Regions from separate parts of the Alteromonas sp. MmMcT2-2 genome, predicted to be linked through region 1. Evidence: predicted binding sites of a transcription regulator. Region 1 holds the regulator's gene; the other holds the start of a gene.
The links. Region 1 encodes sigma-54, which starts transcription at its own class of promoters, with help from an activator protein. Its sites were predicted from a motif close to GTTGGCACGNNNNTNGNNT; they were not measured.
Positions count from the first base shown of each region.

Region 1 (15,749 bases):
TACGCTGACAGGCGTCTTTACGGATGGCGACCTACGACGAATTCTCGATGCCCGCGTAGACGTACACAGTGCGACAGTAGAAGAAGTAATGACTAAAGGCGGCAAGACTACCACCGCAGGTCAGCTGGCTGTAGAAGCCCTGAATTTGATGGAAACCCATAAAATTAGTGCGTTAATGGTTACTGACGATAAGCGCAAACCTGTTGGGGCTTTTAACATGCATATGCTACTAAAAGCAGGAGTGCTTTAAATGACATCCACCTTGTACACGGAAATGAATGACTCGCTTTTCGCAAAACTAGCCAAGATAAAGTTGCTGGTATGCGACGTTGATGGTGTGTTCTCAGATGGCCGAATTTACTTAGGTAACGACGGTGAAGAACTTAAAGCATTCCATACCCGTGATGGATATGGTGTAAAAGCGCTAGTGAGCAATGGAGTGAATGTCGCGGTTATTACTGGACGTCGCTCTGCCATTGTTGAAAATAGAATGAAGGCACTGAATGTTGCACATATAATTCAAGGCGAAGAGAATAAAGCAGACGCGCTTAGCGACCTGATGAAACGCCTTGAGTTAAACACTGACGAAGTGGCTGCGGTAGGTGATGACATGCCAGATACGGGTATGTACAAGCACGTTGCGGTTAAAATTGCGGTTGCCGATGCCCATCCTTACGTAGCAAAACAAGCAAACTGGATTACGACCCTTCCCGGTGGGTTTGGCGCGGTCCGAGAAATATCGGATACCATTTTGCAGGCCAAAGGGGTAACAAATGAGATTTTTGGAGCTAGTGTATGAGCCTGTTTGGCTTTAATCGCTTAGGATTAAGTATATCGGCGCTATTTATTCTGGCGATGCTGATGTACATCCCTACGTGGATGGAAGAGCAGCCTGAAACGCAGGGGAATCGTGAAAACGATGCGCTAAAGCCCGCCTACAAAGCAAAAAATCTAACCACTACGCTGTACAATCAAGACGGTGAGTTAAATCACAAAGTATTTGCAGAGTCGATGGAGCATTACGACCAGCTTGGCTTTGTATTGTTTCAGCAACCTAAATACACCCTTTATACAGAAAACGCGTCATCACCATGGGTGGTAACCGCTGATGAAGGTACACTATACAATAACGAGCTAATCCAGCTGGAAAACCAAGTTAATATTGAGAACCAAACTGGCGATGACTTTGTCAGAAGTATATCGACCGAGTACATTCAAATTAATTTAGAAACCAAGCAAATGACATCTGACCAACCCGTTGAAATACTGGGCACCCAATATGTCATTTTAAGTAATGGGTTTAACGCGAATTTACGCACACAAGAATACGAGCTTTTAGATCATGTACAAACCACTTATTCCCCTAGCAACTAGTTTATTGCTTGCCATCGCTAGCGGTGCGGTACACGCCAGTGAAGATGATTTTTCGCAGCCCATAAAAATAGGCTCGAACACCCAGTTTATCGACGGTAAAAATAAAACTGCGTTGTACAAAGACGACGTACTCATAACTCAAGGCTCTTTGGTTATTGAAGCTGACGAAGTGGAAGTAATTGCCACTGACGGTGGTGGTCGTGAAATATTTATTGCTAGAGGAAAGCCGGCAAGCTATTCCCAGCAATTGGAAGACGGCACGCCCGTTTCGGCAAAAGCAAATGAAATACGCTATGAAGTGGTAAACCGAACGATTTCTCTTGCCGGAAACGCAGAGTTGAAACAAGACACCAGTAAAGTACAGGGTGACAACATCACGTTCGATATGATTACCGAGCAATTGCTAGCGACTGGCGGCGCAGGTAAGGATGGTGAGGGTCGAGTGACCACAGTATTCACACCTGAGACCATTCGCAAAACTTCGTCTAAGAAAGACAAAAAAGACAACGAGGGCAATGAATAGCAATGGCAACTTTGAGCGCTAAAAATCTTGCTAAGGCTTACAAGTCACGACAGGTTGTTCGAGATGTAAGTCTGTCTGTCTCAACGGGTCAAATTGTTGGTCTTCTTGGCCCAAATGGCGCTGGTAAGACCACCACATTCTACATGATTGTTGGTTTAGTGAATCTGGATAAAGGCAAGATTGAAATCGACAACAATGAGCTAACTCATCAGCCCATGCACGAGCGCGCACGCCGCGGAATTGGCTACCTACCGCAGGAAGCCTCTATTTTCAGAAAGCTCACAGTGCATGAAAATATCATGGCCATTTTGCAAACCCGTAAAGATTTAAATTCACAACAGCAAGAAGAAGAAGCAGATGCGCTACTTGATGAATTTAATATTAACCATATACGTAATAGTACGGGGATGAGTTTGTCAGGGGGCGAACGCCGTCGCGTTGAGATTGCCCGCGCTCTGGCAGCAAAACCGCAATTTATTTTGTTAGACGAACCATTTGCTGGTGTTGATCCAATATCAGTTAATGATATAAAGAAGATAATACAACATCTTCGCGATAGGGGTATTGGAATCCTTATCACGGACCATAACGTACGAGAGACATTGGATGTTTGTGAAAAGGCGTACATTGTGAGTCATGGCGAGCTTATTGCGCAAGGAACGGCGGAACAGGTTTTAAGTAATCAAAAAGTAAGGGATGTATACCTAGGCGAACAATTCAGGCTATAGTTAATGTAACCGAATTGTCATTTTTCAGTTTCGCTCTGGTATATTCAATTTAGAGCATTTAAATAAGACGTAGATGAAACCATCTTTACAGCTAAAATTTAGCCAACAACTTACCATGACACCACAGCTTCAGCAGGCCATTAAACTGCTGCAGCTTTCTACACTTGATCTTCAACAAGAGATCCAAGAAGCGCTCGATTCTAATCCGCTATTAGAAGTTGAAGAAGGTAACGACGAGCCGCAACTAGAAAAGAACAATATCGACAACGATGACAGCGGCTCTGAGGCCACTGCTTCTGCATCTAGTGACACACTAGAAGCCGGCGATGCACTTGAGAAAAACGATCTTCCCGATGAGCTGCCAATCGACAGCACATGGGACGAATACTACTCTGCTTCATCTTCGCCAGCTCCAGGTCCATCCAATGACGACGAGCAAATCTTCCAAGGTGAGACTACTGAAGATATTCAAGAGCACCTTCTTTGGCAAATGCGCCTTACCCATTTCTCGGATACCGATCGCGCAATCGCTACAGCAATCATCGACTCTATTGACGAGTCAGGTTATTTAACCGTTACCCTTGATGATATTTTAGAAGCGGTTAACGATGATGATATGGAAGAGCCGATTGAAATGGACGAAATAGAATGTGTGCTAAAGCGCATTCAGATGTTCGACCCTATTGGTTCTGGCTCACGCTCTCCACAAGAATGTTTGATGGTGCAATTGCGTCAATTTTCAGAAGACACACCGTGGCTTGCTGAAGCGAAGCAACTGATTGAAGAGTACTCTGACTTACTGAGCAGCAAAGACTATCGTACGCTTATGCGTAAAAGCCGATTGAAAGAAGATCAGCTACGCGAGGCAATGCGTTTACTGCAAACCTTGAATCCTCGCCCAGGTAGTGCTTTAGTTACTAAAGAGCCTGAGTACGTTATTCCTGATGTCTCAGTAACCAAGAAAAATGGCCGTTGGGTGGTTGAGCTGAACCCCGACAGTCTGCCTAAGTTAAGCGTAAATCAACAATACGCTGCAATGAGTCGCCGTGCCAAGAATAGTAGCGATTCACAGTTCATCCGCTCACACATGCAAGAGGCTAAGTGGTTCATAAAGAGCCTTGAATCTCGTAACGAAACCTTAATGAAGGTTGCAAACTGCATTGTGCAGCAGCAAATGGGCTTTTTTGAGCACGGCCCGGAAATGATGAAACCAATGGTGCTAAATGATGTCGCAGAAATGGTAGATATGCACGAATCCACTATTTCGCGAGTGACAACGCAAAAGTACATGCATACGCCACGTGGAATCTTCGAATTGAAGTATTTCTTCTCAAGCCATGTTGCAACAGAGTCTGGTGGTGAATGTTCATCTACAGCGATTCGTGCATTGATCAAGAAATTAGTGGCCGCAGAAAAGCCTAGCAAGCCGCTAAGTGATAGCAAGATTGCTTCATTGTTGGCCGAACAAGGCATTAAAGTTGCCCGGCGAACAATAGCAAAGTACCGGGAATCGTTGTCGATCCCGCCGTCGAACCAACGCAAAAGCCTTATTTAATCGGGCTTAATAATATAAGGAAGACGAAATATGCAAATCAACCTTACTGGTCATCATGTCGAAATCACCGACTCTTTGCGTAATTATGTCGATACGAAGTTCAGCAAACTTGAACGTCACTTTGATCACATTTCTAATGTGCATGTCATCCTGAACGTTGAAAAATTAAATCAAAAAGCCGAAGCGACCGTTCATTTAAGTGGCGCTGAAGTATTCGCATCCTCAGAAAATACCGACATGTATGCGGCGATTGACAGCATGGTTGATAAACTCGACCGGCAGGTAATCAAGCATAAGGAAAAACTGAAAAAACATTAGTAGTTAATTAAGCATGGATATACAAGCCATCGTAAGTCTGGACCGCACCGAGTGTGCGGTTCAGTGTAATAGTAAAAAGCGAATTCTTGAGATCATCGCTGATATCGCTGCCAAGCAAAACGAGAACATTGATCAGGCAACGGTACTCAACAGTTTGATGGCTCGAGAGCGTATGGGTAGTACAGGCATAGGCAATGGTATCGCCCTGCCCCACGGACGCCTGCCGGGCCTTGAGAAAGTGATTGCCATTGTTGTAACCAGCACGCCAGCAATCGACTTTGACGCCCTTGACGAGAAACCCGTAGACATCTTTTTTGCGCTACTCGTTCCCGAGGAACAGACCGAAGGACACCTTCAAACGCTGGCCACCGTGGCTGGTAAACTAAGCGACAAAGAAACGATTAAAGCAATACGTCGCGCAACGACAAGCGACGATATTCTATCTGCATTAAGTTAAACATTAAGCGCCTATTAACCGTTTAGTAGGCGCCTAATTCAACAACGCGTATGTGATAAAACCAGAATATTAGGGAGAAAGTAGGTGAAGCTGATAATAATCAGTGGTCGTTCGGGGTCTGGTAAGTCTGTCGCACTTCGCGCATTGGAAGATTTAGGTTATTACTGTGTTGATAATATCCCGGTAAACTTACTTCCCACCTTAACCCATACAGTTGTTGACGAGTACGATCAGGTTGCGGTAAGTATCGATGTGAGAAACTTACCTAAAAATCCTGACGATTTGGTAGAAATTCTAGACTACCTGCCTTCTTCGTGGTCGATGACCATTGTTTACATTGACGCGAGCGATGATGTACTAGTTAAGCGCTTCAGTGAAACCCGCCGCCTTCACCCTCTCGCCAAGCTTAATAAGTCGCTTTCAGAAGCCATTAAAGCCGAGTCTGCCCTACTTGCTCCTATTACAGAACGCGCAGATTTATATTTAGACACTGATAAGCTTACCATTCACCAACTGGCAGAGTTAATTCGAGAGCGTATCTTGGGTAAGAAAAGCTCACGCCTTGTGCTTGTGTTCGAGTCGTTTGGCTTTAAGCACGGTATTCCTAAAGATGCGGATTACGTTTTTGATGCCCGCTTTTTACCTAACCCCCACTGGGAGCCCGACCTTAAACATCTGACCGGATTAGATGCACCAGTAGAAGTATTTTTGGGGTCGCAGCCTGTAGTGACCAAGTTCATTTGGCAAATTCAGAATTTAATAACGACATGGCTGCCTCATTTAGAGCGCAATAACAGAAGTTATGTAACCGTAGCGATTGGCTGTACTGGTGGCCAACACCGTTCGGTTTATATCGCACAGACCCTGTCGAAAACCTTCAGTGAAATACACCCTGATGTACAAATTCGCCATAGAGAGCTGAATCAGTAATGACTATTCAAAAAACGCTAACTATCGTCAATAAGTTAGGGTTGCATGCAAGAGCGGCGACCCAACTGGTTAAACTGGCTAATCAATTCGACGCTAAAATCATCTTAAAAAAAGGCGATAAAGAAGCAGACGCAAGCAGTGTATTGGGATTAATGATGCTTGAAAGCCATCAAGGTGAACAGGTAGACGTGATTGTGGACGGCAGTGATGCTGTTGATGCACTTGCAGCTATTGAAGAGCTTATTGAGGGCAGATTTAACGAAGACGAATAGTCTTACTTGCCCAATCCATTGACCAATTAATCAACACTTAGCGCAGTTATCTTAAAATCCTGCGCAAAACCTACGCAATTATCATGACAGACTCATCATAATTGCGATATTCTACGCCCACTTAGGCTCTATGGCCTGCATTGTTCATCTTTTAGCTTGTAGGAATAACGCCTTATGGCAGAAGCGCTTGTTTCTAAATACGTACAAACTCAGTTACGCGCACTCAACGCTGCGTTGACCAACGGTCAATTCGTATCTGTACGTAAGCTTCTGCTTGAATTACCACCTTCAGACGTCGCCCACATTCTTGAATCTAGCCCTAGCAGAACCCGTGACGAATTATGGGAGCTCATTGATGGTGACTTTCACGGCGACATTTTAGAAGAACTGTCTGACGATGTTCGAAACGGTATCATTACAAAAATGCTTCCCGCTAATGTGGTTGACGCACTTGAAGAGATGGATACCGATGACTTAGCAGAGACGCTAAGCAGCCTTCCCGAGCCAGTATTGGCCGATATTCTAGATTCGATGGATGCACAAGATCGCGTGCGCGCAGAGCAAGCGCTGTCTTACGGTGAGGAAACCGCTGGTTTCATCATGAACACCGATACCATCACTTTACGTCCAGATGTGACCATTGACGTGGTTCTGCGCTATATCCGCTTAAAAGGTGAGCTACCTGAGAATACGGATACGTTTTACGTGGTAAACCGAACTGACAACCTTGTTGGTATTGTTCCGGTTACCCGTTTACTCACCGCAGATACCGACGATAAAGTGTCTGACGTTATGGACGAGGAATCTGAAGCGATTCCTGTGAATATGCCAGACGACGAAGTGGCAAGCCTGTTCGAGCGATACAATTGGCTTTCAGCACCTGTTGTAGATGAAAACCATCGCTTAGTGGGCCGAATTACCATTGATGACGTGGTTGATATTATTCGTGAGGACGCCGAGCACTCGATGATGAGTATGGCGGGTCTTGATGACGACGAAGATACCTTTGCACCCGTTATGCAAAGTACCAAACGGCGCTCGGTGTGGCTGGCAGTAAACTTAGTGACGGCGCTAATGGCTGCGATGGTGAGTGATCTATTTGAAGCAACGCTAAGCCAACTGGCTGTGTTAGCGATTTTAAATACCATTGTCCCTAGTATGGGCGGTGTAGCGGGTAATCAGACGCTAACACTAGTTATTCGAGGTATGGCACTAGGCCATGTTAACGCGAGTAACTCACGATGGCTTATCAGTAAAGAAATATCCATCGGCTTTTTAAACGGTGCCATTTGGGCGGTGCTTATTGCCTCTGTCATCGCGTTATGGAAACAAGATTACATGCTGGGCGTAATTATTGCCTTTGCCATGATGGTAAACATGATTGCGGCTGCTTTAGCGGGTGCGACCTTACCTATGATCATGAAGCGTCTTAAGATAGACCCTGCCCTAGCTGGCAGTGTTATCTTAACTACGATAACCGATGTAGTGGGTATTTTTGCTTTCTTAGGTACTGCGACGCTGTTTCTAATTTAAGTTAATTTTGAACTCTTATGCCTGATAGGGCATGGGTGAGCTCAACAACACTCATGCAATAAGCGCTTTCGCTATATATCCATTGACGTTCAACTTGTAACCCACACCCCAGACGGTTTCTACTAGCTGTCCACCATTTTCAATGCTGTTGATTTTATCAAGCTTAGTGCGTAACCGATTTATATGGGTATTCACCGTGTGCTCGTAGCCTTCGTGGTTATAGCCCCACACCTCACTGAGCAATTGATTGCGAGAAAAAACTTGGTTTGGATGACGACAAAAATAATCCAGTAGCGCAAACTCCCTAGCCGTTAATGTTAGCACTTGGCCATTTAGGGTTACGCTATGAAATCGCTGGTCGATTTTAAGGGGTCCTATTTCGATGCGCTCTTCACTACCTTGAGATGGTCTTAAATGTTCTTGGCTAGGCATACTTCTGCGCATATGGGAGCGAATACGGGCAATAAACATGCGTGCATCAAATGGCCCTGATAGATAATCATCTACGCCTACTTCATAGTAGTTTGCTTCATCTACCTCTTCGTCGGCCACATCGTCTGTCATCGCGTCACTTTCCACTGCCATCACCCAACTTTCTGGGTTCGTATCAACAAGGCCTTTTATACGATTAAGACAGATAATATTTCCATGCGACTCAACAATAACGAGCGAATAATGCTGCGCCTTAAGCAACGACTCTGCGGATTGAAAATTAGAGACTGCGTCGTAAAGAAAGCTATGCTTACTTAAGCATTGCGATATGTTCTGTTGAAACTTATTTCCACTGTAGATGATAAGGATCATATCTCGCTCCTAATTCGCCAATAAAAAACAAGACCAGTGCGTTCGTGGTTTTCTTTCACAGTGATTACAATTTTTTTATAAAAAATATAAATTCAGAATTTATAACAGCACTGTTATTTATTGAGACGGATCTGTGTGCGTTTTGTGAAAGTTCTGTGATGAATTGGACATTTTACTGCCCTAAATTTTTATGCGATTTAAGCCATAAATAAGGACAATAAAATGAAATTCACTAAACTTGCTAGCGCAACGCTTTTGTCGCTAGCAGCAGTATCAGTAAGCCAAGCTGTCACTTTAGACATTGAAATTACCAACCTGACTCAGGCGCAGAGTTTTACGCCGCGCTTAGTCATAGCTCACGATGACACCGTCGATGCCTTTGAAGTTGGGCAACCTGCGTCGTCAGCTTTAGCGTGGTTAGCTGAAGCTGGTGTTATTGACGACGAACAAAATGCTGATTCAAGCGGCGCAAACTTTGAAGCGTTACTCGGCCCTGTTGATACCGACAATGGTTCAAATACGTGGCACCGTTTTGGCTGACTTCTCGCACCGAAAGCTACGTTAAGCTATCCTTTCGATACTATGGACAAGCCATATCTTTCGCTACTTTCCATGCTAATACCTACTAACGACGCTTTTGTTGGTATGGACAGTATTGAAATTCCAACCGAGCCGGGCACCTACACGTATTACCTTAATGCATACGATGCCGGTACTGAGCTTAACGATGAACTAAATAGTGCCCGTACAGATGTTGTTGAAGCTGGGACCGGAAATGCGCTGGGTGGATATGGCGTACCGGGTGTTGCCGGTGGCGGCGCTCCCACTCGTATTGTTGATTTGGGTACAGGTGGCACGGGTGTGGGTGCACAAATCGTTAATGGCGAAATTGAAGATGGTGAAGATGGCCCAGTACACATCCACCGCAATGCGCTTGGTGATACTGATAGCGCCGCTGGTGCCAGTGATCTGGACTCTACCGTACACCGTTGGTTGAACCCAGTAGCACGTGTAGTTATTACTGTTCCTGCATCTTAAGGAGCCAATACGATGAATAATCCAATAATTAAACTCAGTACATTATTGATGCTTTCAGCACTTCTTGCTGCCTGCGGCGACGATGGTGATACAGGCCCTCAAGGACCAGCGGGTCCGCAGGGGGAAGCAGGTACTGACGGACAAGATGGTACGGATGGTCAAGACGGTTCGGACGGACAAGACGGTATTAACGGTAATTCAGCGGTTTATACCGTACAAATTACCAACTTAACCTACTCTCAGCCCTTTGCACCTGCCGCCGTCATATTGCATGAGTCAGGCTTCCATTCATTTAATGAAGGCGAGCCAGCCAGCATGGGCATTGAAATAATGGCTGAAGGCGGTGACCCGTCTATGGTCATTACTGAAGCCATGGACTCCACGGACTTTTTGGATGCGCAAAACTCTGGGGGCATATTGGGTCCTCGCTCAATGGGCGCAGAACTAACTCTTGTGGTTCCAGAACTCGATGCTGATGACCTGCGCCTTACGTTGACGACCATGCTGGTCAACACCAACGACGCATTCACCGGCTTAAACGCTGCGAATGTAAGCAACATGGCGGTTGGTGATAAAAAAACGTTCATGACAGTGACTTGGGATGCGGGTACAGAAGCAAACACAGAAACCGCGGCAACTATGCCAGGCCCTGCCGCTAGTGCAGCGGGTGGCGGCGGAGAAGCTGCGGGCTATGATGTGGTGAGGGATGATCTTGCCGATGCAGTAAGACTTCACCAAGGTGTAGTCACTAGTGCAAACGCTGACGACCCAAGCCGTGAGGGCCTGTCTACATCGGTACTAACCGAAGCCCATCGCTTTGATTTCCCAACGAGCCGCGTGGTGATAACCCGAACCCGTTAAATGGTCAAACGCAGTACCACGTGAAAGCGCCCTATTACGCAGGTAATGGGGTGTTTTTACTTTTGTGCGAAGGGGGAACCGGAGATAAAATTTAACGGGAATAAGAAAGATAAGCGCTGGCTTTGCTGAGTAGATAAACTTCACAAAACCAGGCTAATACGTCATTTGATAAGCTATTTAATAAGTTACTTAATAACTTTGAGGGTAGGCTTACCCTTTTTAGGTGGAACAGGTGCGTCTTTCACGTCGCTTGCATCAGCATCTTCCAGCGAAGTCGGGCCGCTAGGTTGAGAAACATCTTCAGATGTTTCTGGGCGCTCTTGCTGCGCACGAGCCACATCTTCTTCAGTGGCGAATACCGTACCTGCACCATTTTCTCTTGCGTAAATAGCCATTACCGCTTCACAAGGCATACTTAATCTTCTAGGTTGCCCAGAAAAGCGTGCTTGAAACGATAAGCCATCTAAATCAAGAGAAAAGTTAACACACGCACTAGGCGATACGTTTAAAACGATCTGACCGTCTTTAACGAATTCCTGCGGCACTTCAACCAACTCGTTGGTTGCATCTACCACAATGTACGGCGTTAAGTCGTTATCAACAATCCACTCATAAAAAGCCCTAAGCAAATAGGGCTGGTTTGACGTTATAGATGTCATAGCGGGTTGTGGATCTCACGCTCTTGGTCAGTCAAAGACGCTTTAAATGAGCTACGAGAGAAAATACGGTTCATGTAAGCGTTAATTTCTTTGCTGCCAGCACCGTTTAGTTCAATACCTAGTGCAGGTAAACGCCATAATAGCGGAGCAAGGTAGCAATCAACTAAGCTGAACTCTTCGCTCATAAAGTAAGGCATTTCACCAAATACAGGCGCAAGAGATAGCAAAGCTTCACGCAGCTCATTACGTGCTGCTTCTACATCACCTTCGCCACGGAAAATACGGGCAGCAAGCGAGTACCAGTCTTGCTCGATGCGGTGCATCATAAGGCGGCTCTGACCACGTGATACTGGGTAAACCGGCATAAGTGGTGGATGAGGGAAACGCTCATCAAGGTATTCCATGATGATGTGCGACTTGTAAAGTACAAGCTCGCGATCAACTAGAGTTGGAACAGTACCGTAAGGGTTAAGCTCCAACAGATCTTCAGACAAGTTGCTAGGATCTGTGTAGCTGATTTCAACACCCACACCTTTTTCTGCCAACACAATACGCACCTGGTGGCTATAAATATCAATTGTGTCAGAGAACAACGTCATAATAGAACGTTTATTCGCGGCTACGGCCATTCAATTTCCTCCGTCGAGAAACAAGTTTACGCTTACAAACGGTAAGCTTATTACGTTAACTCGTGCTACCTGAAGACCCTATTTATTAGGATTTTCAGATAGCACGAGTAAATACCAAAAAAGGGGGCGAGAAGCCCCCTTTTCATATTATACATAAATCTGTGCGATTAGTGCACTTCTCGCCAGTATTCTTTCTTCAGTAAGTAAACAAATACAAACAATACTGCGATAAAGATAAGTACCCACTTACCGATTTTGTGAGATTCAAGTTTAGAAGGCTCACCTGTGTACTCTAGGAAGTTCACGATATCGGCAACAGCTTGGTCGTACTCGTCAGGAGACATTGCGCCAGTACCATCTGACTTAATGCCTACATAACGCTTAACCATTTCGCCATCAACCATTTGCTCTTCATAAGTACGTGTTGGCGTACCTTGAAGTGGTTGAAGTACGTGTGGCATACCTACTTCAGGGAATACTGTGTTGTTCACACCAAATGGGCGGCTTTCGTCAACATAGAAAGAGCGCAGGTAAGTGTAAATCCAGTCTTCGCCACGAACACGAGCCACTAGCGTTAGGTCTGGTGGAGCAGCACCGAACCAGCCAGCAGCGGCTTCTTCTGGCATTGCACGAGTAATGTAGTCAGACACTTTTTCACCCGTGAACTGCAGGTATTCTTGACCTAGTTCGTCAGGAATACCCAAGTCTTGGAATGAACGCTGATAGCGCTGATACTTCATTGAGTGACAGCCTAAGCAGTAGTTCATGAACAATTGTGCACCGCGTTGTAAAGACGCCTTATCGGTTAAATCGATAGGCGCTTTATCTAGGTGTACGTTCCCGCCTGCCGCAAGCGCTACGCCAGGTAGGAAGAAGGCTAAAAAGCACATCATTTTTTTCATTTAGAAATCCTCTCTGGCACAGGTTTAGTGTTTTCGTTTTTGCTGTACAAGAACAGTGCTACGAAGAAACCGAAGTACATTACCGTTGCAACTTGCGACGCAATGATTTTCCAGTTTTCTTGCGGTGTACCACCTAGGTAACCTAGGAAGATAAACACAATTGCAAACACGATAAGGTTTACTTTGTGTAGGCCACAACGATAGCGCCATGACTTAACACGACCACGGTCTAACCAAGGCAGAGCAAATAGCGCAGCAATTGCACCGAACATTGCTAATACACCGAATAGCTTATCAGGTACCGCTTTTAGTACCGCGTAGAACGGTGTGAAGTACCAAACAGGGAAGATATGCTCTGGTGTTTTAAGTGGGTTAGCAATTTCAAAGTTAGGGTGCTCTAGGAATTTACCGCCCATTTCAGGGGCAAAGAACAGCACGTAAGTGAACAATGCTAAGAATACACAGAACGCCACAAGGTCTTTAAGTACGATGTGTGGGAAGAACGGCAATACGTCATCAGCAATGTCGTACTTGCTTGTGTAGTATTCATGAATTTCATACTTCGTCTTTTCAGACTCAGGTAGTGAACCTTTCTTGTGCTTGATAGCGATACCATCAGGGTTGTTAGAACCCACTTCGTGAAGTGCAATAATGTGAAGGAACACAAGAATAACGATAACCAACGGCAACGCAATAACGTGTAATGCGAAGAAGCGGTTTAGTGTTGCGCCAGAGATAACGTAGTCACCTTGTAGCCAGATAACAAGGTCAGGACCAACAACAGGAATAGCACCAAATAGTGATACGATTACCTGCGCACCCCAGTAAGACATTTGTCCCCAAGGTAGAACGTAACCCATGAAAGCTTCTGCCATAAGCGCTAGGTAAATAAACATACCAAACACCCATAGAAGCTCACGAGGCTTCTGGTAAGAGCCGTAAATCATGCCACGGAACATGTGTAGATATACCACAATAAAGAACGCTGATGCGCCAGTACTGTGCATGTAACGAATGATCCAACCGTAGTCGATCTCACGCATGATGTATTCAACAGAAGCAAATGCGCCTTCTGAAGATGGAACGAAGTTCATGGTCAACCAAATACCAGTAACAATCTGGTTTACCAAAACAATAGTTGCTAGAAAACCGAACACATACCAGAAGTTCATGTTCTTTGGAGCAGGATATTGAAGAGCGTGCATATTCGCAACGCGCATCATTGGGATGCGTTCTTCAATCCAACCTAGGAAAGCATTCATATTACACGGCCTCCGCTTCTGAACCGATGATGATGTTATTGTCATCAACGAATTGATATGGCGGTACAACCAGGTTCAACGGTGCAGGAACGTTTTGGAATACACGTCCAGCCATGTCGAATTTCGAACCGTGGCACGGGCAGAAGAATCCATCTGGAACGCCTTCAACCACTTCTTCAAATGCACCGTCTTTAAGATGCTGTGGAGAACAACCCAGGTGAGTACAGATACCAACAAGGATAAGGTACTCTTCCTTCATTGAACGGAAACGGTTTTGAGCAAACGCAGGCTGCTGCTCAGCTTCAGAGTTAGGATCTTTCAGCTTATCTTCGTGCGCGCCTAGTTCTTCAAGAATTTCAGGCGTACGACGTACAATCCACACAGGCTTGCTTCGCCACATCACACGTACTAACTGTCCAGGCTCAATCCCGCTGATATCTACTTCAACGTCAGCACCGGCGGCTTTCGCTTTGGCGCTTGGATTCCAGGACGCAATAAAAGGCACAGCAGCACCAACGACACCTACACCACCAACTACCGACGTGGCAACGGTCAAGAACCGACGACGAGTGTTGTTTTCTGGCTGGTTTTCATTGTGTGCAGACTCTGTTGCATCTACAGATACATTGCTCATCCACATTTCTCCAGGTTTGGATAATTATGATGTGTAACCCAAGCTTATACTGGTTTTATCACGCTTGCGTCATGCATCATATGGCTTGTCATGACAGCGACGTAACAGTAAAAATTTACTGGTTTACGAGGTCACGAAAGTTTTCAAAATTTTCGACCGCAAATGATAAAAGAAAAGCCCTTATAAACACAAGGTTTTACTGATATTTAAGCGATAATTTAATTCAAAAGGTGTGTTTAGGTTTAGTGAGGGAAAGGCCTAAAATCAAGGTTTTGAAGAATATTTGGTTAGATAACACCAGCAAATTAAACCTTTGTTATGAATTGTAGAGGCTTGAAGACTTTACTGAATGTGGGACGCAGGCAACTTGTAATAGAAAAAAAGCAATAAAAAACCCGGCATAAGCCGGGTTTTTGAAAATACAAAAAACGTAAAAATTAACGCTTTGAGAATTGTGGACGCTTACGCGCTTTGTGTAGACCAACTTTCTTACGTTCAACGCGACGTGCGTCACGAGTAACGAAGCCAGCTTTACGAAGTGCTGGACGTAGTGCTTCATCATACTCCATAAGAGCACGAGTAAGACCGTGACGGATTGCACCCGCTTGACCGTTAGAACCACCACCTTTAACAGTGATGTATACGTCAAACTTTTCAGTCATTTCAACAAGTTCAAGTGGCTGACGAACAACCATGCACTCTGTTTCACGACCAAAGTACTCGTCAAGAGCGCGTTGGTTTACTTTAATGCTACCTGTGCCTGGACGTAGGAACACACGAGCAGTAGAACTTTTGCGGCGGCCTGTGCCGTAGTATTGAGTATCTGCCATGTTAATAGCTCCTTAAATGTCCAAAACTTGTGGTTGCTGTGCGGTGTGCTTGTGCTCTGCACCTGCGTAAACTTTCATTTTACGGAACATTGCGCGACCTAGAGGGCCTTTTGGCAACATGCCTTTAACTGCTTTTTCAATAACCATTTCTGGCTTGTGAGCAATTAGTTTTTCAAAGTTTGTCTCTTTAAGACCACCTGGGTAACCAGAGTGCGCATAGTACATTTTGTCTTGCGCTTTACGGCCTGTTACCGCAACTTTTTCAGCATTGATTACTACGATGTAATCACCAGTGTCCACGTGAGGTGTGTACTCTGGCTTGTGCTTACCACGAAGGCGTAGTGCGATTTCAGAAGCCAAACGGCCTAGAGTTTTGTCTGTGGCGTCTACCACATACCAGTCACGTTGTACCGTTTCTGGCTTAGCAACAAAAGTTTTCA
Region 1 is NZ_JAKRFA010000008.1:68,124-83,872, forward strand. Features, by position in the region: gene MHM99_RS06915 (KpsF/GutQ family sugar-phosphate isomerase) at 1-250, shown strand, start outside; gene kdsC (3-deoxy-manno-octulosonate-8-phosphatase KdsC) at 251-799, shown strand; gene lptC (LPS export ABC transporter periplasmic protein LptC) at 796-1,374, shown strand; gene lptA (lipopolysaccharide transport periplasmic protein LptA) at 1,343-1,897, shown strand; gene lptB (LPS export ABC transporter ATP-binding protein) at 1,900-2,625, shown strand; gene MHM99_RS06940 (RNA polymerase factor sigma-54) at 2,699-4,180, shown strand; gene hpf (ribosome hibernation promoting factor) at 4,211-4,498, shown strand; gene ptsN (PTS IIA-like nitrogen regulatory protein PtsN) at 4,512-4,955, shown strand; gene rapZ (RNase adapter RapZ) at 5,040-5,885, shown strand; gene MHM99_RS06960 (HPr family phosphocarrier protein) at 5,885-6,157, shown strand; gene mgtE (magnesium transporter) at 6,332-7,690, shown strand; gene MHM99_RS06970 (response regulator transcription factor) at 7,742-8,494, opposite strand; partial or broken gene MHM99_RS06975 (spondin domain-containing protein) at 8,717-9,532, shown strand; gene MHM99_RS06980 (spondin domain-containing protein) at 9,545-10,393, shown strand; gene MHM99_RS06985 (ClpXP protease specificity-enhancing factor) at 10,579-11,052, opposite strand; gene sspA (stringent starvation protein SspA) at 11,049-11,681, opposite strand; gene MHM99_RS06995 (cytochrome c1) at 11,849-12,583, opposite strand; gene MHM99_RS07000 (cytochrome bc complex cytochrome b subunit) at 12,580-13,845, opposite strand; gene petA (ubiquinol-cytochrome c reductase iron-sulfur subunit) at 13,847-14,479, opposite strand; gene rpsI (30S ribosomal protein S9) at 14,917-15,309, opposite strand; gene rplM (50S ribosomal protein L13) at 15,322-15,749, opposite strand, start outside.

Region 2 (15,749 bases), on a different contig from region 1:
TGGTAATGCAGAGCCGTTAACCAACCACGTCATTATTTGTGGGTTTGGCCGCGTTGGACAGTCGGTAGCACGTATGCTGAAAATGGAAGGCATTCATTTTGTTGCCATAGATATGGATCCTGTCAGAGTACACGAGAGTCGAAACGCGGGAGAGCCCGTCATCTTCGGTGATGCGAGTCAAAAAGATATATTGATTACTGCCAATGTAGAAGGTGCCAAGCTTGTGCTTGTTACGTTTGATCAAGTCGATAAGGCCAAGCAGGTGATAACGCAGACCCGAAGCATTACGAGCACTACAGATGTTATGGTGCGTACCAAACGAGACTACCAGCTTGAAAGCCTATACAGCGCGGGTGCCAATCAAGTCGTGCCAGAGCTGCAAGAGGGGAGCTTGATGTTGGTATCGCAGGTGCTGCATTACGCCGGCGTGCCAATGTCTCGTATTTTAAAGCGGGTGCGAGCTGAGAGAAAAGGTCGCTACGATCATATGCACGGCTTTTACCCGGGAGAAACAACAGAGATCACCTATGGCACAGAAGACAAGTTAGAGTTTATCCATGCTGTGGTGTTGTCCGAACACGCTTCCTGTATTGGCAAAGCCATAAAAGATATCGATTTCTCGAGAATGCGAGTAGCGATTAAGGGCCTAAGACGGAATGGAAATGAAGTTAAAGACCCAGACCAAGACGCTATTTTGCAAGCCCATGACGTGCTAGTGATTGCGGGTAAACCCCGGCGTGTGGAGCGAGCAGAGCGAAAACTATTAGAAGGGAGCTAGCACGCAGTTAAACTTAGCGTTGTTTAGTCTAGCGCGCTTGCCATGGAACATGTGTTGAATTACGTGAGTTCAAGCTTACGCTACGCGGTCGCTTTCTAAGTCTGCAAATTGCTTTTTTAGGTCGTAGCGCTCGTCTGTCACTATCTTCTCAAGCACAGAAACTCGTTCCTTAAGCTCTGCAATTTCGGCTTTATAAGCATCGGTTTCTTTGCTGCTAAGTTTCTTCTTACTTTTGTCTTTTGCACTTTCGACAATGGAAACTAAGGCCCAGGCACAAATGGCTACTATTGCAATCGCGGTCATATTCACGGTGGTATCCCTCACAAATGGCTTTAAAACAGTGTAGGTGAAAATTTGGCCTGTTGCCTAATTCACCCCGTATTTAGTTAAATACTCATCGGTAAAATTACTGCTTCGCTTCAGGTACTATAGCGGTTATCTAACATACTTTTTAGTAAAAAATGTAACCCGTTAAGTCCATCACACTAGCAGTGTTATAATGAGAGATTGCAAGTAGGTTGCCAAGTGACAAAAGTCATTACTTTCTAAGAAGTTAGAATGTTTACCTAAGCTAATACAAAATAAATGTTAATGAATTTCACCAACTAAAGTAGCAAAATTGACGAATGAGTGACCAAAATAGCAACCGTCCAACACCAAACTTCGACCTTGCAAACAAGCAAACGCAAGAAAAAGAGGCTGTGCAGGAGCCGTTGACTGAAATCGCAATGGAAGACATCGCGACAGAAGAAGACATAATGTGGATGAGGCATGCGTTAACGCTTGCCGATAAGGCTGAGTCGATTGGTGAGGTGCCAGTCGGCGCCTGCGTAGTATTAAACGGTGAGCTTATCGGTGAAGGCTTCAATACGCCGATAACGGATAATGACCCATCTGCGCATGCAGAGCTACGCGCTGTTAAAGAAGCAGCAGCTGCGGTGCAAAACTACCGACTTATTGATGCTACGTTGTATGTGACATTAGAGCCCTGCTCTATGTGCGCAGGTATGCTGGTACATGCACGGGTAAAGCGGGTGGTGTTTGGCGCAAAGGATGCGAAGACAGGCGCTGCGGGCTCGGTCATGAACCTATTGCAACATCCTGCGCTTAATCATCAACTTGAGGTTGTATCTGGCGTATTAGCTGACGAATGTGCTAACAAATTGTCAGATTTTTTTCGCAAGCGCAGGAAAGAAATAAAGGCTGCCAAAAAGGCGAAAAGACTGCTAGAGGGGGATGCTTCAAACTAGTGTTTTATGGTACCGCTTGAAGATGTGCTTAGTAGAGTAATTCGCCTAATTGATTTATCGTTTGCAGGTTTAATCAGTGAACCCTAAAGCTTTATAGCTATTTAGCTAGGCGTACGGGTTAACTGAGTGAACATATCGCTGGTAACAAATAGCTTGCGGCGCTGAAGTACTTTTTGGTGACAACGCTTGAGCATAAGTCTGCGTCTGTTGTTGTTTTTCAATTTTATTCCTTTTTTCATAAATCGATTTTTTTTCATTTGTTCTCCTTTCTCGCGTTGTGGCCACTTTATGTTTTTCGTGACCACTTTTCTTCCTTCGTGCGCAGCTCTCTTTATTTGAACAAGTCTCACGTTATTCGAGAGATGTTGTCATTTAAGAGCTGCAGCTCTTCTAGAGCTTGTCATCGTTGAGAAAATAATTATTACTGAGAAAGTAAGTCAGTGTCTGACTAACTTCTTTTTAGGGTACAGTACAAAGATGACATCGAAATGACAGTTTTCAAGAGAGAAGCAAGGTGAACTGCGTCAAATTTTTCCTTGTTCGTCCAACCATACTAAGCTGTCATAATAACGACGAATATTTTCTACATACTGTAACGCTTCATCGCCTCTTGCATAGCCATAGCGAGTAGTACGGTAATATTTCTTTTGCCTAAGCTGTGGCAAGCGACGCTTTACATCTACCCAAAGGTCTGGATTGCCACCTTGTTGCTCGGTAAGAATGCGTGCGTCTTCTAAATGGCCCATACCGATATTATACGACGCCATAGCCATCCAGGTTCTATCTGGCTCGCTAATTCGCGCAGGTATGCGATTGAGCAAACTGGCAAAATAACGAGAGCCTCCGCGAATGCTTTGTTCAGGATCGGTTCTGTCATCTACGTTCCAGTCACTTGCCGTATCCATGGTGAGCATCATTAGACCGCGAACGCCAGTTCTTGAGATAGCGTCACTGTCCCAGTGACTTTCTTGATAACTCATGGCCGCAAGCAGTCGCCAGTCTAATTCACCTGCATACTGTTGAAATAAGGGTTTGTATTGGGCAAGTGCTGTCTCGGCGGCATAATTAAACGCACGACTGTCGACGTAATCAAACTGGCGAATATGGCCAAAGTACTTGTCTTCTAACACCGTAAACCAGCCTGACTGATGTACAGTACCAAAATATTCAATCAGCGCTGCTTTCACTGAGTCATCTTGATGTAATGGGAGTGCCCACGCCATCGGCATATCTTCATTAAGGGTTTTTGCCACGGCTAAGTTAGGATATCGCCTGCGCTGAAGGGCTAGACGGTTGCTGTCTGCTACCGTATAAGCAATGTCGCCATTGGCAACTTGTTGCAACAGTTCTTCGGAGTCAGAATCTTCGGTGGTAACAAGTTGGGTTTTTATTATTGGGCTTTCACCATCACTTGCTTGGTCGGTTACCTCGTCTAATAAATTAGACAGTAAGTGAGCTTGGCTGCTACCTGCCACAGTAACAATAGGGGCATCAAGTTCTAATAAGTCTCTAGGTCTCGATGTCCCTGCTTGGAAGACGAGCTCTTGTTGAACGTGTTGATAGGCTGGACCGTAAGCAAAACGACTTTTAAGTGAAGGCGTTACCGCATCGCCTGTCGCGACAATGTCCAGATTACCTTCTTCTAACTGTTCTAACATGACTTCATAGCTGTAGAAGGGGTAAAGGTCGAGCGTCACGCCAAGGTAATCGGCAAATCCTGCCAGCAGTTCATATTCAAAACCCTGCGGCCCCTCTGCGCCGTTATAAAATGTTCCTGCACCATAAACAGTTCCGACGCGGATCGACTCTCGTTCCAACAATGAAGAAAGGGCAGTGGGTACGGAAGGAACGCCACAACTCATAACAGCAATAGATAATATGATTATTAACTGTAGTTTTAATCGTTTTTTATAGTCTTGTGACTGCATAGACCTTTACTTGTTGTCATTAAACCATCTAAGTTTAAAAAAAAGTTCATGTAAGCGCGTTATGAGGTTACTTACTGCGCATAATTACTCTATAATCCGCGCCGAAATACTCATCAATCCAAGAGGCAACGCGTCGCATTGGTGGTCGTTGTTTCTAACAAACCAGGTAAATCAATATGTTGGTCCTTCGAGGCGCTCCTGCACTATCAGAGTTTAACCAAACTAAACTGATTGCAAAGCTGGGTCAATCCGGCGTTAGGGTTAAAAACCTATATAGCGAATATGTTCACCTAGTCGATTCCCAAGGTGACTTGTCTAAGCAGCAAATAGAGATACTCGAGAAGCTGCTCACTTACGGCCCCGCGAGGCAAGCACAAACCCCTTCTGGAACCTTCTTCCTCATTACTCCTCGCCCCGGCACCATCTCTCCCTGGTCTTCTAAAGCCACCGACATCGCTCACAACTGCAGCCTAAAAAATATCAACCGCATAGAACGTGGTTGTGCGTTTTATATAGAGACAGAAAACGCTGTGAGTGAAGATGATTTTGCGCTTATCGCTAGTTTCTTACACGACAGAATGACCGAATCAGTGTTCACCAATACTGATGAAGCTGCGGTACTCTTTTCACATACCGAAGCCAATACTTTTACCAGTGTAGATGTATTAGGCGAAGGCAAAGACGCGCTAGTTAATGCAAATGTGTCGTTAGGCCTTGCTTTAGCTGATGATGAGATTGACTACCTGTTTGATAGCTTTACTAAGCTAGGCAGAAACCCGACTGACGTTGAACTTTATATGTTTGCGCAAGCAAACTCTGAACACTGTCGCCACAAAATTTTTAACGCTAGCTGGACCATTGATGGCGAGGACCAAGAGAAGTCGCTGTTTAAAATGATCAAAAACACCTACGAGTTGTTACCTGATCACGTGTATTCAGCTTACAAAGATAACGCAGCGGTAATGGAAGGATGGCAAGCAGGTCGCTTCTTCCCGAACCCGCAGTCACACCAATACGAATACCATCATGAAAATATTGATATTTTGATGAAGGTAGAAACCCATAACCACCCAACGGCAATTTCACCTTTCCCAGGTGCGGCAACAGGCTCTGGTGGTGAAATTCGTGATGAAGGTGCTACTGGTCGTGGTTCAAAACCTAAAGCGGGTTTGGTTGGTTTTACCGTATCTAACTTGCGTATTCCTGGTGCTGAACAGCCGTGGGAATTCGAATACGGTAAGCCACAGCGTATTGTAAGCGCCCTTGATATTATGCTTGAAGGCCCACTAGGTGGCGCAGCGTTTAACAACGAATTTGGTCGCCCTGCGCTACTGGGTTATTTCCGTACCTTTGAACAAGAAATCAATAGCTTCAACGGTGTTGAAGTGCGCGGCTATCACAAACCTATTATGTTAGCTGGTGGTTTAGGTAATATTCGTCGCGAGCATATTGAAAAAGGTGAAATTACGGTAGGCGCTAAGCTTATTGTGCTTGGCGGCCCTGCAATGAACATTGGTCTTGGCGGCGGTGCCGCCTCATCAATGGCATCTGGCCAATCAAACGAAGACTTAGATTTTGCTTCAGTACAGCGAGACAACCCTGAAATGGAGCGCCGCTGTCAGGAAGTGATTGATGCATGTTGGCAGCTAGGGGATAACAACCCTATTCAGTTTATACACGATGTGGGCGCAGGTGGTCTTTCAAATGCACTGCCTGAGCTGGTTAATGACGGTGGCCGTGGCGGTAACTTTGAGCTTAGAAAAGTATTGTCAGATGAGCCAGGTATGACACCACTAGAGCTGTGGTGTAACGAATCCCAAGAGCGCTATGTTTTATCAGTCGCACCGGAAAATATGCCAGTGTTCGAAGCAATTTGTGCCCGCGAACGTGCGCCGTTTGCTGTGGTTGGTGAAGCCACTGCCGAGCAGCATCTTAATCTAAACGACAGTCAGTTTGACAATAAACCTATTGATATGCCGCTAGATGTACTTTTAGGCAAGCCGCCTAAAATGCACCGAAACGTAAGTTCAACCAAGGTAAGCTCGCCAGCACTAGATGAGGCAGATATTACACTAAGTGATGCAGCAAATCGCATTTTGTCTTTGCCTACCGTGGCAGAGAAAACCTTCCTTATTACCATTGGCGACCGCTCGGTTACCGGCCTTGTAAGTCGCGATCAAATGGTAGGCCCATGGCAGGTGCCAGTGGCAGATGTTGCAGTTACTGCAACAGCGTTTGACACCTACCACGGTGAAGCGATGTCGATGGGTGAGCGTACGCCTGTTGCGTTACTATCGCACGGCGCGTCTGCACGTCTTGCTGTGGGTGAAGCGTTAACCAATATTGCCGCAGCAAACATCGGCGATATTAAGCGCATTAAACTGTCTGCAAACTGGATGGCAGCAGCTGGACACCCAGGTGAAGACGCGGGTCTTTATGAAGCGGTTAAAGCAGTGGGTGAGGAGCTGTGCCCAGAACTAGGTTTAACCATTCCTGTGGGTAAAGACTCAATGTCGATGAAAACCGCATGGAATGACAACGGTGAAGATAAAGCGGTGACTTCTCCGCTATCACTCGTTATATCAGCCTTTGGCGCAGTAAAAGATATTCGCAAAACCCTAACGCCTCAGCTACGTACAGACAAAGGCGCAAGCCGCTTGTTACTACTCGATTTGGGCGAAGGGAAAAATCGCTTGGGAGCTAGCTGCCTGGCACAAGTCTATACTCAGCTTGGTGATAGCCCAGCAGATGTGGTCTCTGCAACTCGCCTTAAAGCCTTCTTTGACGCAATGCAGACGTTAATTGAAAAAGGCTTGGTGTGTGCTTATCACGACCGTTCAGACGGTGGCCTGTTTACCACCGTTGCTGAAATGGCCTTTGCTGGTAAAACAGGTGTAAGCATTAACCTTGATAGCCTAGTTGGAAACGACATTGCCGTATTGTTCACTGAAGAACTCGGTGGCGTAATCCAAGTGCTTGAAAGCGATATGGATGCCGTTAACGCAGCACTGACTGAATTCGGTTTAACTGAATTGACTCACGATATCGGTACGCTTAATAGCACCGACATGATTGAGTTTAGTCGCGGTGGCGTTGCTGTACTTGCAGATAGCCGCGTATCAATGCGTACAACGTGGGCACAAACCACGTTTGAAATGCAGAAACTGCGTGATAACCCTGAGTGTGCTGAACAAGAACACGCGGCAAAGCAAGATGCTGCCGACCCCGGTTTGCATGCTGCGTTGTCTTATGATGTAAACGAAGACGTTGCAGCACCCTATATTGCCAAAGGCGTTAAGCCAAAAGTGGCGATATTAAGAGAGCAGGGCGTTAACTCGCATCTAGAAATGGCGGCTGCATTTACCCGTGCAGGCTTCGACGCTATCGATGTGCACATGAGTGACGTGTTGGCAGGTCGTATTACCCTTGAACAGTTTGCGGGCCTTGCGGCTTGTGGCGGTTTCTCTTACGGCGATGTATTAGGTGCAGGTGAAGGTTGGGCGAAATCTATATTGTTTAACAGCCTGGCTCGCGATCAGTTTGAAAGCTTCTTCAACCGTAACGACACGTTCAGCTTAGGTGTATGTAACGGTTGTCAGATGCTATCTAACCTGAAATCACTGATTCCTGGTACTGAGCACTGGCCACACTTTGTTACTAACCAATCAGCGCGATTTGAAGCCCGTGTTGCAATGGTCGAAGTGATGAAGTCTAAGTCTGTGCTGCTTGATGGCATGGCAGGTTCGCGTATGCCTATTGCTGTGTCGCACGGTGAAGGTCAGGCTGAATTTGCCAATGACAACGCGCTGTCACAAGTAGGCGCGCAGGTGGCGATGCGTTATGTAGACAACTACAGCAAGCCGACCATGCAATATCCGGCAAACCCGAATGGTTCACCGCAGGGGATCACAGGCTTAACTTCACAGGACGGGCGAAGCACTATCATGATGCCGCACCCTGAACGTGTATTCAGAGCCGTGGCAAACTCGTGGCGTCCAGACGATTGGCAAGAAGATGGTGCGTGGATGCGTATCTTCAGAAATGCCCGTAAATTTGTTGGGTAACAAAGCACGGTTAGTTCGATAAAAACAGGGGGAAACCCCTGTTTATCTTTCGAAAAAATACTGTTTAATATACGTTGATACCATAAATAGGTGTCAAAGCTTTGGCAAAGTGTCAAAAATTTGATTTTTGCCCTTGTCATCAGTTTGTCACTGATCTATTGTAATGTAAGCAAGGAATGCGATTAGGTTACAGGAGTTGAGTTAGGGTTGTACCAGTGAAAGGCATGTGCCAGCTGGTTTAAATAATAAGAGACGACCGATGAATCGTTCTTCTAAAGGGTTTGGCTTAACCGGAGTGGCTGTAGCTGTGGTGCTGATGTTCGTAACTGCTGTTTTTAGCACATCTGCGAAGTCTGCCGAAGCTCCAACAACGCTAAGTGTGCAGTCTTCAGTTAAGTAGTCTGAAAGAAAAATTCTAACGCCCGTATCAAGTTGCTTGATACGGGCGTTAATCATTAGGGAGTAATAAAAACGTTCAGCATATAGCGCTTCATGAAAAAGCCTAAAAGTTACACCTAAAGACAAGTCCAAAAAGGCAAAGCTGACTCAACGAGTTCTTGCCTCTCATTTTATCCTTTCTTATTTTTTTCTCTGTTAATTAATTTCTGCTGCGGATGCTTTTTCAAAAGCACATATGTAGCACCAAAGCCTCCGTGCATGGGTTGAGCCGTATGGTAGGCAATGACTTCGTCTAGTTCTCTTAGCCAATGGTTAACATAACTTTTTTTCAAAGCGGGAAAGGGTTTGCTATTTTCACCTGTTCCATGTTTTATGAGCAGTACACGAACCCCGCGTTCGTGACTAGATTTAATGGTGCTATAAATCAGGTCTCGGCTTTGTTCTAAGGTTTTCCCTGAAAGTGTTACGTTGGCCTCTAGAGGGTATTTACCAAGGCGAAGTTTTTTAAAAACGCCGTCTTGAATACCTGGCTGCTGGAAGTGTATGAAATCATCAGGAGGTACCGGCTTCACGCCTTCCATGCTCAGTGGGTTAGCGAGTTTTTCGCGGACGCTTAACTGCCTAGCCGCTCGTTTTTGTTTTTCAGCGAGCGCCTTTACAGGATCGTGTAATAAAGCCTTATCATCTGAAGCGATTGGTTTTACATCTTGCATTTCTGCAAAAAACGAATCGATATCGTCGTTTTCAAATTGGCTCATATTAATCCCCGTATAAGCTACTTCTCTATCTTTTATACGCTATTTCAGCCCCGATGGTCTATGGAGCATAACCGCTTGATATATCACCGGTCGCAACGAATAGCAGCACCGCCGATTGCAGTGTAATTATAAAGTGGGGATTAAATTCCAAAAATCATCGTTTAGTAAATGGCACCAGGTTCCGCTAAAGCTTCAATAGCATCCCATTCTTCTTCAGAAAATGGGCACTGCTCAGCTGTTTCGGCACAACTATCAGCGTTATCAGGTGGGGGGAAATCGAAAGTCATAATGCTCTCCTGTTTTGAAGAGTATTACTTAAATTGGCTAAATTACAACCAAAGTATAATGAATTCTTCAATATTACAGGCGACGGTGTGTATAAGCATCTTTACTAAAAAGCAGAACCGTTGCGCAATTAATGGCGTCCCCAGCTGGAATCGAACCAACATCTAAGCCTTAGGAGGGCCTTGTTTTATCCATTAAACTATGGGGACCTAATGCGTAGGGAGTTTTATTATACGGAGTTCGGGAAAATACGAAACCCTTTGTCAACGAGGTGCAGCGCTATGAGAAGAATGTCTCTGTCATTGACGTGAAAGTAATGAGCCCATGGCCTGGTTTTCTAATGCATATAAAAAGCCCTCGTAGATACGAGGGCTTTGGCTATGGTCAGCGTATTTTTAAATATCAAAGTGCACCGCTAGTCTCGTAAATCTAAAGAGCAGTGTATGGGGATTGTTCAATTTGTTAATTTTATATGCCGCTGTTGGACAAAACAGCATGTTTTGTTGAACAAATTCCCTATGATAGTTTGGATTCTTACAAAAACGAATTGAAGCAAAATATTATAGATACGCTTTATTCAATGCTTGAAGTAATTGATATTCGATACCTTTCCAAAGGCAATTAATTCACTTAGATGACGAAAGTACTATATAAACTGGGAACTCTAAACTGTTTAAGGCAGATCGAGAAAGACTATTTTTTTACTACAAAATCGTGTTCTTGAATGTTTGCGATAATTCCTGCACCTTCGTTTACTACTAGAGACGAATTACCGTAGGCACTACTCACTACAAATTTGCCAGGATATAGCGAGTACTGTAAGTATTTACGGCCACGGTTATCGACAATCTCTTTAGCTTGATAAAGGTATAGTTCATCTTTTTCAGAAATGCCATTGTCTCTGCCTAACGATACAGAAATTTTATCGCCGGCAACATTAATCACTCTGCCTGTCATTGGCTGGCATGCAGTGGCTTCTTTTATGTCTTCAATCGCTTCTGCTATTGTCGCGTTGACGGTTTGCCCATAAAGCGACTGCCAAAATTTCGTCGAAAACTCATCAACATCTTCGAATCTGTCGAATGTCCATTCTCCTTGGTTCTGATAAGACTTAGTCAACAACAGGCCTCCATTAATGCCGTCATAGACTTGAATGGTCATAGCAAAGGAGCGTCGAGAAGTACCTTCACGCCACGGTGTAAAAACCGAAGCCTCTTCCCGTGTCACGCTTAAATCATCTATTATGCCCACCAGCACAAATTGAGTATTACTTTGCGCTGAAAGCGTGCGTACATTTTGGTCAGTATATCGACTGTCAAATTTTGCAGTATGTGGCGCGATATAGATAATATCTAGGTTTTCAGTTTTATTTCGCATGGCCTGCGCTAGCTGCTGGGTGAATGAAGCATCGAAATTGGGAATATTACCCTGTGTTAGTTGTGCTCTGTTACGTACCCTGAAATGTGTGGTAGCGAAATGTTTTTGGTCATTTTGTGCGGCACACACTTTTTCTCTTGGAAAAATATCAGCGCGAATACTTACCGTAATCACATCGTCGCTATAAACTTCATCAACTAGTTCCAGTTGTTCAACTTCGCCGGTAGAGCGAATGGTCATCTCTTCATTTTTAAGAAGACCATTTGTAAGCTTGGCGACACTATGAACTGATGCGCCTGCAAAAAGCATGGCTTGCTTAAGTGCCTCTTGGGTAGCCGCATGTCTGGCAGTTTCCTTATCACCATTTCGCACCACAGCCTGTCCTATAGCCTCGTACCACACGGCATTTGCTTGCCCAACGAAAAATGCAAACAGGCAAGTTACCGCCACGACAGCATTTAAAATAGTTACCAGCGTTGTTTTGCTAATATGTCGCACCGCACACCTCTGGAGGTTTTTGTCTAACTGCGCTATGCAAAGCGCCCGGTTTATAAGGCTAAGCATGCGAAAAGAGTGCCAGTTGATGTGGTTTCGTCGCCATTAAATCAATCGGGCGCATATCTTGCACATATCTTGCAACGCGTATCTTGCTAAAGGTTTGTAAAAAGCGTCAGTTTAGAGTAAAAAGCGTCAGTTTAGATATGTCAAAATCTGCTACCGCGAGTATGGCAGTATCTCGTAGTTACAAGGCGGCCACCGACGAGAGCAGCGTAACTACACATTTAATTTTATTAATAATGTAATTTGGAAATGAAACTATGTGCTTGAAAAAAATACATAAATCAAAATCGCTGCTGCTGTCTTGCTTTCTTGGTTTAGCAATAAGCACTGGTGGATGCGGCATTATTGATAAACACGTTGAGTGGGAAACAATAGAACCAGAAAGCTATCCCGTGCTCAAGGCGGTAGGCTATGCGCCGATTTCTTCTCAGCATGGCGAAAGCGACAGCATGAAGCTTATAATGGCGATGAAAGCGTCAAAATTAGATGCATACCGAGAGCTCACTGAACAAGTCTATGGTCAAAAAATTGAAGGCAATCAGTCTCTGTCTCACTTGGTTATAGATAGCGAAACATTGCGAGCATCTGTAGAGGGGGTCATTAGAGGCGCTGAAGTCGTAAAAGCCTATCCGGTAGGTGAAGATACATACGTCACCGAACTCGCTTTAGATATGCAGCAGGTTTACGATATATATCTGTCGACCGCAAAACCGCGCCGAGTAAAGGATGTTAAGTATTATTAAACGATAGCGAAAGGGGTGTTTGCGCAAGTGGCTGTATCGTGAAGTCTTAAAACATGCGCAAATACACAGAGGTATAATTTACTTTTACCGGTTAAGGCTTAATGGTTAAAGCTCGCTGAGTGAGGTTTACTGAAATCGCAAAAAAATTAGGCGCTCACTCCCGACCCTAAAGTCCCGCCTTTCGGCTTTCCTTTTTTGTCATAGGTGAGCGATTCTTTGGCACGAACTTCCATCATCAAGTTACGTAAGTGTGTGAGGCGTAGCTGTCCTTGCTCTACGGCTTTTTGATTGACCTGCGTGCGGTATTTGCAATCGTCCAGAAGTTTCTTTGCATTAGCCATTAATGCATCATCTTCTTCTGACATTGAGCCTTGATCGCTAATTGTGCGCTCAATGCTTCCATCGAGAGCCTGAATAGACGTTAACAGTGCTGTCTTTTCGTCTAACAAATTCATTAAAGATTCGGCGTCTCGCGAACTGATAAGTTGCAATTCTTTTTCAAGCAATACGGCAAGTGAAGACAGTTGCTCCACTTGCTTTATTAGTGCTTGTGTCAATTGGCTTGCTTGTTCAGTCACGTTAGCTCTCTTCTGGTTAGTTACGAGTTTTGTCGCTCACTATTTAGCGCCAAAAATCTCACCTTCTAGTTTTGCAATCTTGTTGGCAAGCACTTCAGGATTAACTTTATACTCGCCACTTTGAATCGCTCGCTTAAGGCGATCGACTTTATCTTGGTTCACAGGCGCTTCCGAACCTTTCTTCTGAACCTGGTTGAGCTGCTGAGCAGATTGCGTCAACGATACAGAATCCTGACGCGGAACTGATGCGGTTTGCGCAGCCTGTGTTGATGCCTGCTGTGGAGATTGCTGCGTTTGGTTTTGCTGCGCAACCTTTCCATTATCAACGGGTGTTTTCGGTAACCCATTGTTTATATTGTTAATTGCCATAATTAGTCCTCACTACTTTTTCGCCTCTGTAAAGTGTATCGGCCTTTTGGCTAATTTCTTTAGCTAAATTGTGAACAAAAAAGTAGGTATTCGCTACCTCGTTTATAAGTGTATCACGACTTCTTCAGGGCTTGCGACTCTTGCTATCACCGCCTTTTGGCTACTGGCATTAATTACCTTAATATTGTCACCAACGACACCGTCTTGCTGAGCGATTCCGGCTGTTTTCACTTCCATACCTGCTACCTCAGCAGTTATGGTAATTCTGTCGCCTTTGCACACAAAGCATAGCATATTTGACTGTATAGCTTGTCCGTCAGTCACTCGGCGTTTTATTCTAGCCCCAATAAGCGCTTCTAGCTCAGTAAATGCGGTATGGCGTAATCGTCTTACATCAACTTTTGCCAGAGACAGATTCGATGATGTCAGTACGGTTCCTGGACTTATTGCGCCTTGAGTGACAACAATTTCTTTGGTACGCGTTACTTGCCCGCTGGTAAAAAGGTACCATTCATTGTTTCTGCAGCTCACTCTAACTGAAATATACGATTGGCTCAGCGCTTCTTGCGACGCATTGTATTCGAACCCAGTTGGGCAGTCAGGAATATTTATCCTATCGTCTATCTTCACAATAGATACATCAATGCTAGTATCCTGCGTATTATCAGCAAGTTGATTTATTAGGTATTGTTTTGCACCTTCTTCAACCTGTTTGTGATTGGTTTGTGTCGCCAAGCAGTTCATAGAAAGCACACTGAAAACGGTCAATGACAGTAATCGTGTGAATGTAAGGCGCGTTTTGGCGTTCATATTTTTCATCATGACTTTTCGTGTTCAGTTTACAAGTTATTGACTATGCTTAATACGGCCGGTTTGCTTAGTGCAAATAAATAACAGCCAAAGTAAATCCATAAGGTTTACAAGCACGAGCGTCAACGCAGGATCATTTATTAAGTTAAGGTATAAACCCTTACTACAGACTGAAAAATGCTATTTAGTGTCATTTTTCTGTCGTTTGACCTGCAAAAATTTAGTGATATTGTCTATCTTTATCATAAGAGGCAATGATCATGCCCAGTATTACTTAGAGGTGACCTATGTCGGGGATTTTAGATTCAGTAAACCAGCGCACGCAGCTTGTTGGGCAGAATCGCTTAGAGTTGCTGCTGTTTAGACTGAACGGCCGCCAACGCTTTGGAATTAACGTTTTTAAAGTGCGGGAAGTGCTTCAGTGTCCTCCGCTAACAGCAATGCCGAAATTAAACCCGTTGGTTCGTGGTGTGGCGCACATCCGTGGTCAAACCATATCGGTCATTGATTTAAGTATGGCAACACGCGGCCGTAAAATTGAAGATCTCTCTAATGCCTTTATTGTCATTGCGGAATATAACCGTTCAGTTCAGGGCTTTTTGGTGGGTGCCGTAGAGCGTATTATCAACACCAATTGGGATGCGATCATGCCGCCACCTCAAGGCACCGGCAGAGCAAGCTATTTAACGGCGGTGACTGAAGTTGAAAATGAACTTATTGAAATTCTAGACGTTGAGAAAATTTTAAATGAAATTTCTCCGTTGAATGCCGAAGTAAGTTCAGAGGTGGCAGAAGGTCTGACAACCGAAGGCCAAGAAAACAAAATTATCTTTATTGCAGATGACTCTGCGGTAGCGCGAAACCAAGTTAAAAAGGCGCTTACTTCACTGGGTCTTGAGATTGAGCTCGCTAAAAACGGTCTTGAAGCCTTAAATAGATTGAAAGAAATTGCGGAAGAGTACGGCGATGTAACGAACCGTGTAGGCGTGCTGGTCTCAGATATCGAGATGCCTGAAATGGACGGCTATACACTAACCGCCGAAATTAAAAATACGCCTGAACTTCAAAAGCTTCATGTTGTATTGCATACGTCGCTCAGTGGTGTCTTCAACCAAGCTATGGTGCAAAAAGTAGGGGCTGATGACTTTATCGCGAAATTCCACCCCGATGAACTTGCTACCGCGGTACAAAAGTGGCTAATGGCTGAGTGCGAATAACGGAGCAAGATAGGATTGGCTAATAAAGACGTTTCGCCAGCAAGTTACCTCAAGTTTAGAGAGTTTTTGGAAAAGCAATGCGGCATAGTATTAGGTGATAATAAACAATACCTGGTGCGCAGCCGTTTAGCTTCATTACTCTATAAGCATAAGTATGAGTCTGTTGACGAACTGATTGACGTGGTTGTGAAAGGGTTCGACAGAACTTTACTACAGAACGTTATTGACGCAATGACCACAAACGAAACGTTGTGGTTTCGAGACAACTATCCCTTCGATTTACTTGTAAAAGAGTTACTACCAACACTATCGGCAAAAAATCAGAAGCTTCGCATATGGAGTGCCGCTTGTTCGTCTGGACAAGAGCCTTATTCTATTGCGATGTCTGTACTTGAATATCAGCGCCAAAGGCCAGGTGCATTAAGAGCGGGTGTTGAGATTGTTGCTACTGATTTATCGTCAGAAATGTTGCAAAAGTGCGAGTTAGGTATTTATGACGAACTGTCCCTTGCAAGGGGATTGTCTCCTCAAAGGAGACAGGCCTTTTTCCAGCAAAATGATAGCGGGCTTATGCAGGTAAAACCCGACGTTCGCCGGATGGTAAGCTTTAGAAGTCTAAATTTACTTTCGAG
Region 2 is NZ_JAKRFA010000024.1:30,924-46,672, forward strand. Features, by position in the region: gene MHM99_RS14060 (cation:proton antiporter) at 1-778, shown strand, start outside; gene MHM99_RS14065 (hypothetical protein) at 854-1,081, opposite strand; gene tadA (tRNA adenosine(34) deaminase TadA) at 1,405-2,028, shown strand; gene MHM99_RS14075 (hypothetical protein) at 2,130-2,285, opposite strand; gene mltF (membrane-bound lytic murein transglycosylase MltF) at 2,553-3,956, opposite strand; gene purL (phosphoribosylformylglycinamidine synthase) at 4,133-8,020, shown strand; gene MHM99_RS14090 (hypothetical protein) at 8,280-8,420, shown strand; gene smrA (DNA endonuclease SmrA) at 8,590-9,177, opposite strand; gene MHM99_RS21245 (hypothetical protein) at 9,339-9,464, opposite strand; tRNA gene MHM99_RS14100 (tRNA-Arg) at 9,597-9,671, opposite strand; gene MHM99_RS14105 (flagellar assembly protein T N-terminal domain-containing protein) at 10,156-11,337, opposite strand; gene MHM99_RS14110 (LPP20 family lipoprotein) at 11,658-12,143, shown strand; gene flgN (flagellar export chaperone FlgN) at 12,290-12,721, opposite strand; gene flgM (flagellar biosynthesis anti-sigma factor FlgM) at 12,761-13,090, opposite strand; gene flgA (flagellar basal body P-ring formation chaperone FlgA) at 13,193-13,909, opposite strand; gene MHM99_RS14130 (chemotaxis protein CheV) at 14,188-15,117, shown strand; gene MHM99_RS14135 (protein-glutamate O-methyltransferase CheR) at 15,133-15,749, shown strand, end outside.
Region 2: a site for sigma-54 is predicted at 11,402-11,420, ahead of MHM99_RS14105 (flagellar assembly protein T N-terminal domain-containing protein). Genes of this name have one in related genera too.